Regions from separate parts of the Bradyrhizobium sp. R2.2-H genome, predicted to be linked through region 1. Evidence: riboswitches for the same ligand, from Rfam matches in the RefSeq annotation. Region 1 holds a riboswitch; the other holds the start of a gene.
What was found. A riboswitch is a leader RNA that binds a small molecule or an ion and turns the genes downstream of it on or off. The one in region 1 is predicted to bind glycine.
Positions count from the first base shown of each region.

Region 2: linked by a shared signal. The riboswitch ahead of gcvT (glycine cleavage system aminomethyltransferase GcvT) and the one ahead of EDE08_RS23675 (D-amino acid dehydrogenase) in region 1 are both predicted to bind glycine.

Region 1 is NZ_SMBR01000009.1:180,813-186,642, forward strand. Features, by position in the region: gene EDE08_RS23665 (ABC transporter permease) at 1-524, opposite strand, end outside; gene EDE08_RS23670 (ABC transporter permease) at 544-1,485, opposite strand; gene EDE08_RS23675 (D-amino acid dehydrogenase) at 1,662-2,963, opposite strand; glycine riboswitch at 3,031-3,136, opposite strand; glycine riboswitch at 3,140-3,244, opposite strand; gene EDE08_RS23680 (M20/M25/M40 family metallo-hydrolase) at 3,388-4,518, opposite strand; gene EDE08_RS23685 (ABC transporter substrate-binding protein) at 4,789-5,830, shown strand, end outside.
Region 2 is NZ_SMBR01000009.1:44,402-50,231, reverse strand. Features, by position in the region: gene alaS (alanine--tRNA ligase) at 1-1,426, opposite strand, end outside; glycine riboswitch at 1,650-1,738, shown strand; gene gcvT (glycine cleavage system aminomethyltransferase GcvT) at 1,885-3,033, shown strand; gene gcvH (glycine cleavage system protein GcvH) at 3,044-3,412, shown strand; gene gcvP (aminomethyl-transferring glycine dehydrogenase) at 3,575-5,830, shown strand, end outside.

The DNA of each region.
Region 1 (5,830 bases):
ACGACCGAGCGCACCAGGCGCGCGACGCGCGGAATCTCAGGGATCGTGATCGCGATCAGCACGGTCCAGAGGCTGGCGCCGGACAGCGACACCACGGCGATCGCGAGCAGGATGCTCGGCATCGCCATCAGGCCGTCCATGACGCGCATCAGCACGGAATCGACCAGCTTGAAGAAGCCGGAGACGAGGCCGATCACGAGCCCGATGGCGATCGACAGAATCGCCGAGCCGATGCCGATCAGAAGCGAGATGCGGCCGCCATAGATCACGCGCGACAACAGGTCGCGGCCGTAGGCGTCGGTGCCAAGCAGGAACTGTGCGGAGGAGGGCTTGAGCCGCTGCGACGGCGCGAGCTGGATCGGATCATGCGGCGCGATCAGCGGCGCGAGGATCGAGACCACCACGACCAGCGTGAGCAGGACCGTCGCGGTCGCAATGATGGGCGTCGAGGTGAGGAATCCGAATCGCGGCCGCAACGGCGACGTGATCGGAATGGACGACTGGGGAAGGGTATCGACTGACATTTGTATTCTTATCCTTGCCTCAGTACCGGATCCGGGGATCGAGCAGGGTGTAGGCGACGTCGATGAGAAGATTGACGACGACATAGATCAGCGACGTCAGGAGGATCATCGCCTGGATCACCGGATAGTCGCGCGCCAGCACCGCATCAACGGTGAGGCGGCCGATGCCGGGGATGTTGAACACGCTCTCGGTGACGACGACGCCGGAGATCAGGAGCGCGAAGCCGGTGCCGATCACGGTGATCACGGGGACCGCGGCGTTGCGCAGCGCGTGGCGCATCATCACCGCAACCTCGTTGATGCCCTTTGCGCGCGCGGTACGGACATAGTCCTCGCCGAGCACGTCGAGCATCGCCGCGCGCGTCATGCGCGCGATCAGGGCGATGTAGATGAAGGAGAGTGCGCAGGTCGGCAGGATGATGCGTTCGAAGAACGGCCCGAAGCCGTTGAAGATGCTGCGGAAGCCCTGGACCGGCACCCAGCGCAATTCGATCGCGAAGATCTGGATCAGCACATAGCCGACCACGAACACGGGCACCGAAAAGCCGAGCACGGACAGCCCCATCACGAAGCGATCAATCCAGGTGCCGTGCTTCCAGGCCGCGATCACCCCCATGGGAACGGCGACGATCACGGCGAGGACGATGGTGGACAGCGCGATCGAGATCGACGGCTCGATCCGCTGGCCGATCATCTTCATCACCGGCAGGTTGGAGATCAGCGATGTCCCGAGGTCGCCGTGCAGCAGCTTGTTCACCCAGGTGATGAACTGCACGATGAGGGGCTCGTTCAGGCCGAGCGAGGTGCGGATGCGCTCGAGCCGTTCCGGTGTCGCGTTGTCGCCGGCCAGAATCGCGGCAGGATCGCCCGGCGTCAGCCGCAGAAGCAGGAACACGAACAGCGCGACGACGCCCATCACGGGCACCGCGGCCAGAACGCGGCGAATAAGATAACCCAGCATGCACTTATCTCCGGCTACGGAACGTGTGGAGCCCTGAGGCTCCCGTGAACTCTGTCGTGTCTATCATGCCTATCACTTAGGCTGGAAAGGCCCCGGAGACGCCGTCCTCTTAGGGCAAATTGTGTGCCAAGGGCTGCGCCGTCGCAAGAGGCCGGCATGTCTCCGATATCGACCACTCAGGATGCATGTCGCAGTTCACGCTCAACCCCAAGTGAAGGTGCCGTCGGCGGAGCGTTGAGGCCGCGCCAGCCGTCGATGGTCTGGGCGATCATCTGCGCCGTCGCCGCCGACAGGGTCCAGCCGAGATGGCCGTGGCCGGTGTTGAAGAACACGCCCGGTATCCGCCCTGCGCGCACGACCGGCATCATGTTCGGCATCATCGGGCGCAGCCCGGCCCACGGCACGACGCGCGACGTTTCGACGGCGGGGAAGTTGTTGCGCACCCAGTCGATCAGCGGCTGCACGCGGTCGGCGCGGATGTCGCGATTGAAGTCGTTGAATTCGGCGGTCCCGGCGACGCGAAAACGATCGGCGCCGAGCCGGCTGGTGACGATCTTGGCGGCCTCGTCGAGCAGGCTCACCGTCGGGGTGGCGTTGCGGCTTTCGGCGGTGTCGAGTTGCACCGTGATCGAGTAGCCCTTCACCGGATAGACGTTGACGCGCTCGTCGAGCAGGGCGGCGAAGTGACGGCTCGCAACGCCCGCGCAGACCACGACGCCGTCCACGTTCAGTGCGCCGCGCGCGGCCGCGACGGCATCGCTCGCGGCCAGATCGGCCCAGCCGATGACGAAGCCGCTGCCGGCACGTGCGATCGAATCGATATTGGCCTCGTGGATGAAGGTCGCGCCGCGTCGCTTGCAGGCTTCCGCCAGGCCGCGGGTGAACTTGTGAATATCGCCGGTCGCATCGGACGGCGTGTAGAAGCCGCCATGATAGTCCTTGCGCAGTGTCGGCTCGATGCTGCGGATTTCCTCCGGCGTCACCGGGCGGCGGTCGAGGCCGCCTTCCTGCAGCAGCGCGTTGACGCGCAGACCGGATTCGAAGCCGGCCTTGTCGCGATAGATGTGGAGGATGCCGCGGCGTTCGAGATCGAAGTCGATCCCCTCGCGCGCCGCGATGTCGAACAGATGCCTGCGCGCTTCGATCGCGAGCCGCGTGGTCTCGATGGTGTTGGCGCGGTAGTTGCCGATGTTGGCGACGAACTCGCTCATCCACGAATATTTATGCCAGTTCGGCCGCGGGTTCATCAGCAGCGGGGCGTCGCGCCGGAACATCCAGCGCAGGCCCTTCAGGATCGTCGCGGTGCTGTTCCACACTTCGGCGTTCGATGCGGAGAGCTGCCCGCCGTTGGCGAAGGACGTCTCCATCGCGGCGTAGCGGTGCTTGTCGAGCACCGTCACCCTGTAGCCGCGTTCGAGCAGGGCATAGGCGGTCGTGACGCCGGTGATGCCGGCGCCGATGATGGCGATATGGGTCATGATGAGGTTCGGGGCTCCCGTGTTTAGAGTCGGCTAACCGCCGGCCAAAGGCCGTTGGCGGCGCCCCATCTGTCACGGTTACCTGAGAGCTTGATCCGCTGCGGATCTCGCAACGGACTATCCCCTTCGGTGGGCGTCACGATTGCCTGAAATCGCGCCGCCTCTCTCCAGATCGTCCTGACGAAACGGTCCTTTTGCCTGAGAGTTTCCGGGGCGGTTGCTCCGTCGGCGCCGCAGCGAAGGCTGAAAGCCTTCGCTGCGATCTCTCCCGCATCGTCGCGTGGACGGCCGAGCAGTACGATACGCCTCATTTTTAGACAAGGCTAAATTTCGACCGTGACTGCCGACGTATTGTGCAGTGCGAAGTCGTCGCAGTCATTCCGGGTTCGCGCTTTCGACGCTCCCCGGAATGACGGTTGGCTTGTTACTCCAACGTCGCCAGCAGACCTGCCATCAGCCGGCCGCGCTCGACCAGGCTATCCACCTCGATGAACTCCTCCAGCGTGTGCCCGTTGCCGCCGCGCACGCCCAGGCCGTCGAGCGTGGGAATTCCCATCGCGCCGGTGAAGTTGCCGTCGGAGCCGCCGCCGGAACTGGCATGCGGTAATTCCGCGCCGAGCGATTTGGCGATGCCGCGTGCCTTCTCATAAAGCGCCATGGTGCCGGCATCCGGCTCCCAAACCGGACGCGTCACGCCGCGCGTGACCTTGAACGTGACGTCGTTGCTGGTGCCCGACAGCGCCAGCATCTTCTCGACACCGCGGTCGAGATCGACCTGACGCTTGGCCATGGAGAGCGCTTCGCCGGTTGCGGTCGTCGCAACGCAATTGACCCATTGTCCGCCGTGGACGACCCCGACCGAGAAGGTGCAGTCTTCCGTCGTCATCGCGTCGATGGCGAGAATCTGCCGCGCCATCTCGCGGATCGCCGAGCGTCCGACCGACAACGTGGCGCCGGCGTGGCTCGGCCGGCCCGTCGCCTCGAGATTGAAGCGCGCGATGGCGTAGCGTCCGGTGGTGACGCCGTTGTCGGCGCGGCCGGGCTCCGGCACCAGCACGTATTTGTTGCGCGCCGCTTCCGCCTCGATGATGTCCCGCGTCGAAGGCGTGCCGACTTCCTCATCCGGCGTGAACAGCACGGTGATCGGCAGCGGTGTGGTGAACGAGGCGCGCGCCAGTTGCCGTATCGCTTCCAGCGAGAGGTAATTGCCGCCCTTCATATCGTAGATGCCGGGGCCATAGCACTTGTTGCCCTCGCGCCGCCATTTCAGCTTCTCGATGGTGCCGACCGGATGAACGGTATCCATGTGTCCGGCGATCAGGATGCCCGGCTCGCCCTGCTTGGGATGCGGAAAGCGCGCGCGGATGACGCCACCAAAGCCCTGGCGGCCGGCAATGCGCTCGATCGTCGCACCCATGATCGCCATATCCCGCGCCGCGATATCGAGCATGCGGTCCACGGCGCCTGCATCCCAGGTCGGACTCTCGCATTCGACCCAGCCGCGCAGGCCCTCGAGCATCGCCTCGGAATCAAAGGGAAGATTGGCAGGATTCATCTCAATGTCTCTCAAGCTTCGAAAGATGGAACGCGCATTGCATCTGCGCGGGGCAGGACAAGCGGAAAGGTGTTGTAGAGCCAAACCGATCTTTGTGGAGCCCGTGCGCGCGCCGTGAGGGGCTGCGACGAAACCGGATTGACGCGATCGGCACTGTCTGCAAGTCTCAAAAAGATAAAGGCATTGCATAAGGTTAGTTCGCCCAACGAATGAACCCTATGCTCAACCAATGACCTGCCTTTGAACAGTTTCACGTCAGGAGAACTTTCTATGTTCCACTTCATGCGCCGGGGGCCTCGCGCGTTCGCCTCCAAACTTGCGCTGTCGGTCGTCGCGCTTTCGACCGCGCTGGCCTCGCCAGTGCTTGCGGCCGGCAAGACCATCACGGCGGTGATGCATTCGGATCTGCGCATCATCGACCCGATCTTCACCACGGCCTACATCACGCGTGACCATGGCTACATGGTTTACGACACGCTGCTTGCGACCGACTCGAATTTCAAGATTCAGCCGCAGATGGCGGATTGGAAGGTATCCGACGACAAGCTGACCTACACCTTCACGCTGCGCGACGGACTGAAGTGGCATGACGGCGCACCGGTGACTGCCGAGGATTGCGTCGCCTCGCTGAAGCGCTGGGGCAAGAACGACGGCATGGGCCAGAAGCTCATGGACTTCACCGCCAGCATCGAGGCGCCAGATGCCAAGACGATCGTGCTGAAGCTCAAGCAGCCCTACGGCCTGGTGCTTGAATCGATCGGCAAACCGTCCTCGCTGGTGCCGTTCATGATGCCGAAGCGGCTCGCAGAAACGCCGGCGGGCAAGCAAATTGCCGAGCAGATCGGCTCGGGTCCCTTCAAGTTCGTGCAGGGTGAATTCCAGCCCGGCGTGAAGGCGGTCTATGTCAAGAACACCGATTATGTGCCTCGCAAGGAGCCGGCCAGCTGGACCGCCGGCGGCAAGGTGGTGAAGGTTGATCGCGTCGAGTGGATCACCATGCCGGACTCCCAGACAGCGGTCAACGCGCTGCAGTCGGGCGATATCGATTTCATGGAGAACGTGCCCTGGGACATGCTCCCGGTCGTCGAGGGCAATAAAGATCTCAAGATTGAAGTCCTGAACAAGTTCGGCTTCCAGACGCTCGGCCGCATGAACTTCCTGCTGCCTCCCTTCGACAATCCCAAGGTGCGCCGCGCTGCACTTCTGGCAATGAACCAGAAGGACGTGTTGGACGCGCTTGTTGGCAATCCGAAATACTACAAGATTTGCGGCGCATTCTTTATCTGTGACACGCCGCTCGCCACGGAGATCG
Region 2 (5,830 bases), 140 kb from region 1:
CCCCCTTAATAACGGTTTGGACAACCGCTTCACTCACTTCAAGGTCGTACCCGAGAAACTCCGTTGCGCCGTACTTCTCGCGCATCGGGAACCAATAATCTGCAGTCTTCGTATCACCGCTTCCTGCCCAAGACGCGCGCGCCTTCTCGCGCTGGCGCTCCATCGCATCCGTGAACGCCGCCTGGTCGACGCCGATGCCGCGCGATTTCAGCGCGTCCTGCGTCAGGTCCAGCGGGAAGCCGTAGGTGTCGTAGAGCGTGAAGGCGACGTCGCCGTCGAACATGTCACCCTTCTTTAAGGAAGCGCTCTTCTCGTCGAGGATGGCGAGGCCGCGCGACAGCGTCTTGCGGAAGCGGGTTTCTTCCAGCCGCAGCGTCTCCTCGATCAGATTCTCCGCGCGCATCAGGTCGGGATAGGCCTGGCCCATCTCGCGCACCAGCGCCCAGACCAGCCGATGCATCAGCGGTTCTTTCGCACCCAGCAGCTGCGCATGCCGCATGGCACGGCGCATGATCCGGCGCAGCACGTAGCCGCGGCCCTCGTTGGAAGGCAGCACGCCGTCGGCGACGAGGAAGGCCGAGGAGCGCAGATGGTCGGCAATGACGCGGAACGAGGCCACGGTCTGCTCGTTCGGCCCGGTGCCGAGCGCGGACGCCGTCGCATCGATCAGGTTCTTGAACAGGTCGGTCTCGAACACGCTCTCGACGCCCTGGAGGATGCAGGCCATCCGCTCCAGGCCCATGCCGGTGTCGATCGAGGGACGCGGCAGCGGCTGGCGCTCCTCCTTCGTCACCTGCTCGAACTGCATGAACACGAGATTCCAGAATTCGAGGAAGCGGTCGCCGTCCTCCTCCGGCGAGCCCGGAGGCCCGCCCCAGATGTGCTCGCCGCGGTCGATGAAGATCTCCGAGCAGGGGCCGCACGGGCCGGTGTCGCCCATCGCCCAGAAATTGTCCGAGGTCGGGATGCGGATGATGCGGTCTTCGGAGAAGCCGGCGATCTTCTTCCACAGGCCCGCCGCCTCGTCGTCGGTGTGGTAGACCGTGACGAGCAGCTTGTCCTTTTTCAGCCCGAACTCGCCGGTGATCAGCTTCCAGGCAAGCTCGATCGCGCGCTCCTTGAAGTAGTCGCCGAACGAGAAATTGCCGAGCATCTCGAAGAAAGTGAGATGGCGCGCGGTGTAGCCGACATTGTCGAGGTCGTTGTGCTTGCCGCCGGCGCGCACGCATTTCTGCGAGGTGGTGGCGCGCTGATAGGGCCGCTTCTCCACGCCGGTGAAGACGTTCTTGAACTGCACCATGCCGGCATTGGTGAACATCAACGTGGGGTCGTTGCGCGGCACCAATGGCGAGGACGGCACGATCTCGTGGCCGTTCTCGGCAAAGAAGTTCAGAAAGGTCGACCTGATCTCGTTGACGCCGCTCATGTTCATCCAATCGGGTGTGCTTGGACCCGCTTCCTGCCATCCAAACCAGAGGTTAGGGCTGATATCTGCGGGCCAGAGCGCTTTTAGACAAGGCCTGCTTCAGTGTCCAGAAACTGTGCAAGGAGATCAGAGGGTTGCCGCAGGCGCGCAATCCCGGTTGAAAAGGCGAAACCGCCGCGTTGACAGGCTTGGCCGCCCTGTGGTCTGTAACCATCTATATCGTACGGCCACGTCGGGAGAGACCGGCTTTACTGCCGGCGCCGAAGGAGCAACCGCCCCGGAAACTCTCAGGCAAAAGGACCGCGTGGCTTTGATTGCATCTGGAAAGAGGCGCCGACGGGCCTAACAACCCGGGTGGCACCCGCCGACGGGATAATACTCTCAGGCACAGCGACAGATGGGGCTTCGACAGGTTGGCCCGGGGAATCGTCCCCGGGGAACCGCCGAGGACCCCTGTGATGCCAGTACCCGACGACCAGAAATCGCTCCGACAGACGCCCCTCCACGCCCTGCATGTGTCCCTCGGCGGCAAGATGGTGCCGTTCGCGGGCTACGACATGCCCGTGCAGTATCCTGCCGGCGTGCTGAAGGAGCACCTCCATACGCGCGCCGCGGCCGGCCTGTTCGATGTCTCCCATATGGGGCAGCTCGCGCTCCGGCCGAAGTCCGGCAAGGTCGAGGACGCCGCCCGCGCGCTGGAACGGCTGGTGCCGCAGGACATCGTGGCAATCGCGCCGGGACGGCAGCGCTACGCCCAGTTCACCAATGCGGACGGCGGGATTCTCGACGATCTCATGGTCGCCAATTTCGGCGATCACCTGTTCCTGGTCGTCAACGCCGCCTGCAAGGACGCGGACGAGGCGCATCTGCGCGCGCACCTCGCGGACGACTGCGTCATCGATTCTCTTGCCGACCGCGCGCTGATCGCGCTGCAGGGCCCGAAGGCGGAAGCGGCGCTGGCGAAATTGTGTGCAGAGGCGCCGTCCATGACATTCATGGATGCCGGCCCGCACGAGGTCGCCGGCATCAAATGCTTCGTCTCGCGCTCCGGCTATACCGGCGAGGACGGGTTCGAGATCTCCGTTCCGGCTGCGGACGCCGAGCGCCTGACCAGGACGCTGCTCGAAAACCCGGACGTGCTGCCGATCGGCCTCGGCGCCCGCGACAGCCTGCGGCTGGAAGCCGGGCTTTGCCTCTACGGCCACGACATCGACACTGCGACGACGCCGGTCGAGGCCGCGCTGGAATGGTCGGTGCAGAAGAGCCGCCGCAACGGCGGGATTCGCGCCGGCGGCTTTCCCGGCGCCGAGAAGATCCTCGCGCATTTCGATAACGGCGCATCCCGCCGCCGCGTCGGCCTACGCGCCGAAGGCCGCGCGCCGGTGCGCGAGGGCGCGCCGCTGTTTGCGGACGCGGCCGGCGGCGAGCCGATCGGCAAGGTCACCTCGGGCGGTTTCGGCCCGAGCCTGAATGCGCCGGTCGCGATGGGCTATGTGCCCACGAATCTGAGCGAGCTCGGCACCAAACTCTTCGCCGAGGTGCGCGGCCAGCGACTGCCGCTCGCAGTCGCCGCCATGCCCTTCGTGAAAAACACCTACAAACGCTGAGGATAAGACAATGACCACGACGCTGTACACCTCCGACCATGAATGGCTCGCGATCGACGGCGACGTCGCCACCGTCGGCATCACCGATTACGCCCAGCAGCAGCTCGGCGACGTCGTGTTCGTCGAACTGCCCAAGGTCGGCCGCAGCTTGAAGAAGGCTGAAGCCGCCGCGGTCGTGGAATCGGTGAAAGCCGCCTCCGACGTCTACGCGCCTGTTACGGGCGAAGTGCTCGAGGCCAACGAGGCGCTCGCCGCCGAACCGGCGCTGGTGAACTCGGATGCGCAGGGCGCGGCCTGGTTCTTCAAGATCAAGATGGCAGACAAGAGCGAACTCGGCAGCCTCATGGATGAAGCCGCCTACAAGGCCCATACGGCGTGAGATGACGAGGACAGCCGCCTCATACTCAGTGTCATCACCCGCGAAGGCGGGTGATCCAGTACGCCGCGGCCTCTCGGTTCAATCCGCGCTGCTGGTGAGTACTGGATGCCCCGCCTTCGCGGGGCATGACACCGACAGCCAAATCTAAAGCGAGGACCCATGATGACCGCGCACCGCAAGACCAACGGCGACACCGCCGCAAGTTTCGTCCGCCGCCACATCGGCCCCTCGGCGCGCGACGTCACCGCAATGTTAGAGGCCGTCGACGCGAAAAGCGTCGACGCGCTGATGGCGGAGACGCTGCCGGCTTCGATCCGGCAGGCCGCTCCGCTCGATCTCGGCAAGCCGCTCAGCGAAACCGAGGCGATCGCGCATATGGGCGAGCTCGCAGCCCAGAACCAGGTCTTCACCTCGCTGATCGGTCAAGGCTATTCCGGCACGATCCTACCCGCGGTGATCCAGCGCAACATCCTCGAGAACCCGGCCTGGTACACGGCCTATACGCCCTACCAGCCCGAGATCAGCCAGGGCCGGCTGGAGGCGCTTTTCAACTTCCAGACCATGATCTGCGACCTCACCGGGCTCGACGTCGCCAACGCCTCGCTGCTCGACGAAGCCACCGCCGCCGCCGAAGCCATGGCGCTTGCGGAGCGGCACTCGCAGGTCAAGGCGAAAGCGTTCTTCATCGACAGGGACGTCCATCCGCAGACGCTGGCGGTGATGCGCACCCGCGCCGAGCCGCTGGGCTGGACCCTGATTGTCGGCGATCCCCTCACCGATCTCGCCGAGAGGGACGTGCTCGGTGCGTTGCTGCAATATCCGGGCTCATCCGGCGCGTTGCGCGATCTCAGGCCCGCGATCGCAGCGTTGAAGGCCAAGGGCGCGCTTGCGATCATTGCCGCTGACCTGCTGGCGCTGACGCTGCTGGCCTCGCCCGGCGAGCTCGGGGCCGACATCGCGATCGGCTCAGCGCAGCGCTTCGGCGTGCCGATGGGCTATGGCGGACCGCACGCGGCCTATATGGCGGTGCGCGATGCGCTGAAGCGTTCGCTGCCCGGCCGCATCGTCGGCCTCTCCGTCGATTCCCGCGGAATGCCTGCCTACCGCCTCGCGCTGCAGACCCGCGAGCAGCACATCCGCCGAGAGAAGGCGACTTCCAACATCTGCACCGCACAGGTGCTGCTCGCCGTGATCGCCTCGATGTACGCGGTCTATCACGGCCCCGAGGGGCTCTCGCAGATCGCGCGCAGCGTCCACCGCCGCACCGCCGTGCTCGCGAGCGGCCTGCGCAAGCTCGGCTTTGCGCCGCAGTCCGACAACTTCTTCGACACGCTCAGCGTCGATGCCGGCGCCGGGCGCGCCGAGATCGTCGCGCGCGCTTTGGCCGAGAAGATCAATCTCGGCATCGGTGACACCGGCTTGCGCATCGCGCTCGACGAGACCACGACGCCTGCGACGGTGGAAGCGGTCTGGCGCGCCTTCGGTGGTACCTTCGCTTATGCCGAAATCGACGCCGGGACGCGCGAGGCGCTGCCGGAGACGCTGAAGCGCACCACCCCGTTCCTCACCCATCCGGTCTTCCACGCGCATCGCTCGGAGACCGAGATGCTGCGCTACATGCGCAAGCTCAGCGATCGCGATCTCGCGCTCGACCGCGCGATGATCCCGCTGGGATCCTGCACCATGAAGCTGAACGCGACCACCGAGATGATGCCGCTGACCTGGCCGGAGTTTGCGACACTGCACCCGTTCGTGCCGCGCGAGCAGGCCGCCGGCTATCACGCGCTGTTCGCCCGGCTTTCGAGGTGGCTGTGCGACATCACCGGCTATGACGCCATCTCGCTGCAGCCGAATTCGGGCGCGCAGGGCGAATATGCCGGGCTCCTCGCGATCCGCGGCTATCATGCATCGCGCGGCGAGAGCCACCGCAAGATCTGCCTTATCCCCTCCTCCGCCCACGGCACCAATCCGGCTTCGGCCGCGATGGTCGGCATGGACGTCGTGGTTGTCGCCTGCGAGAAGAACGGCGACGTTGACGTCAATGACCTCCGCGCCAAGGCCGAGAAGCATGCGAACGATCTCGCCGCGGTCATGATCACCTATCCCTCGACCCACGGCGTGTTCGAGGAGCACATTCGCGAGATCTGCGACATCGTGCACGGCCATGGCGGCCAGGTGTATTTGGACGGCGCCAACCTCAATGCGCAGGTCGGCCTGTCCAGGCCCGGCGATTACGGCGCCGACGTCAGCCATCTCAACCTGCACAAGACGTTCTGCATTCCGCATGGCGGTGGCGGCCCCGGCATGGGCCCGATCGGCGTCAAGGCGCATCTCGCCCCGTTCCTGCCGGGTCATCCGTCCACGAATGCTGACGCTCCGGTCGGTCCGGTCTCGGCCGCGCCGTTCGGCTCGGCCTCG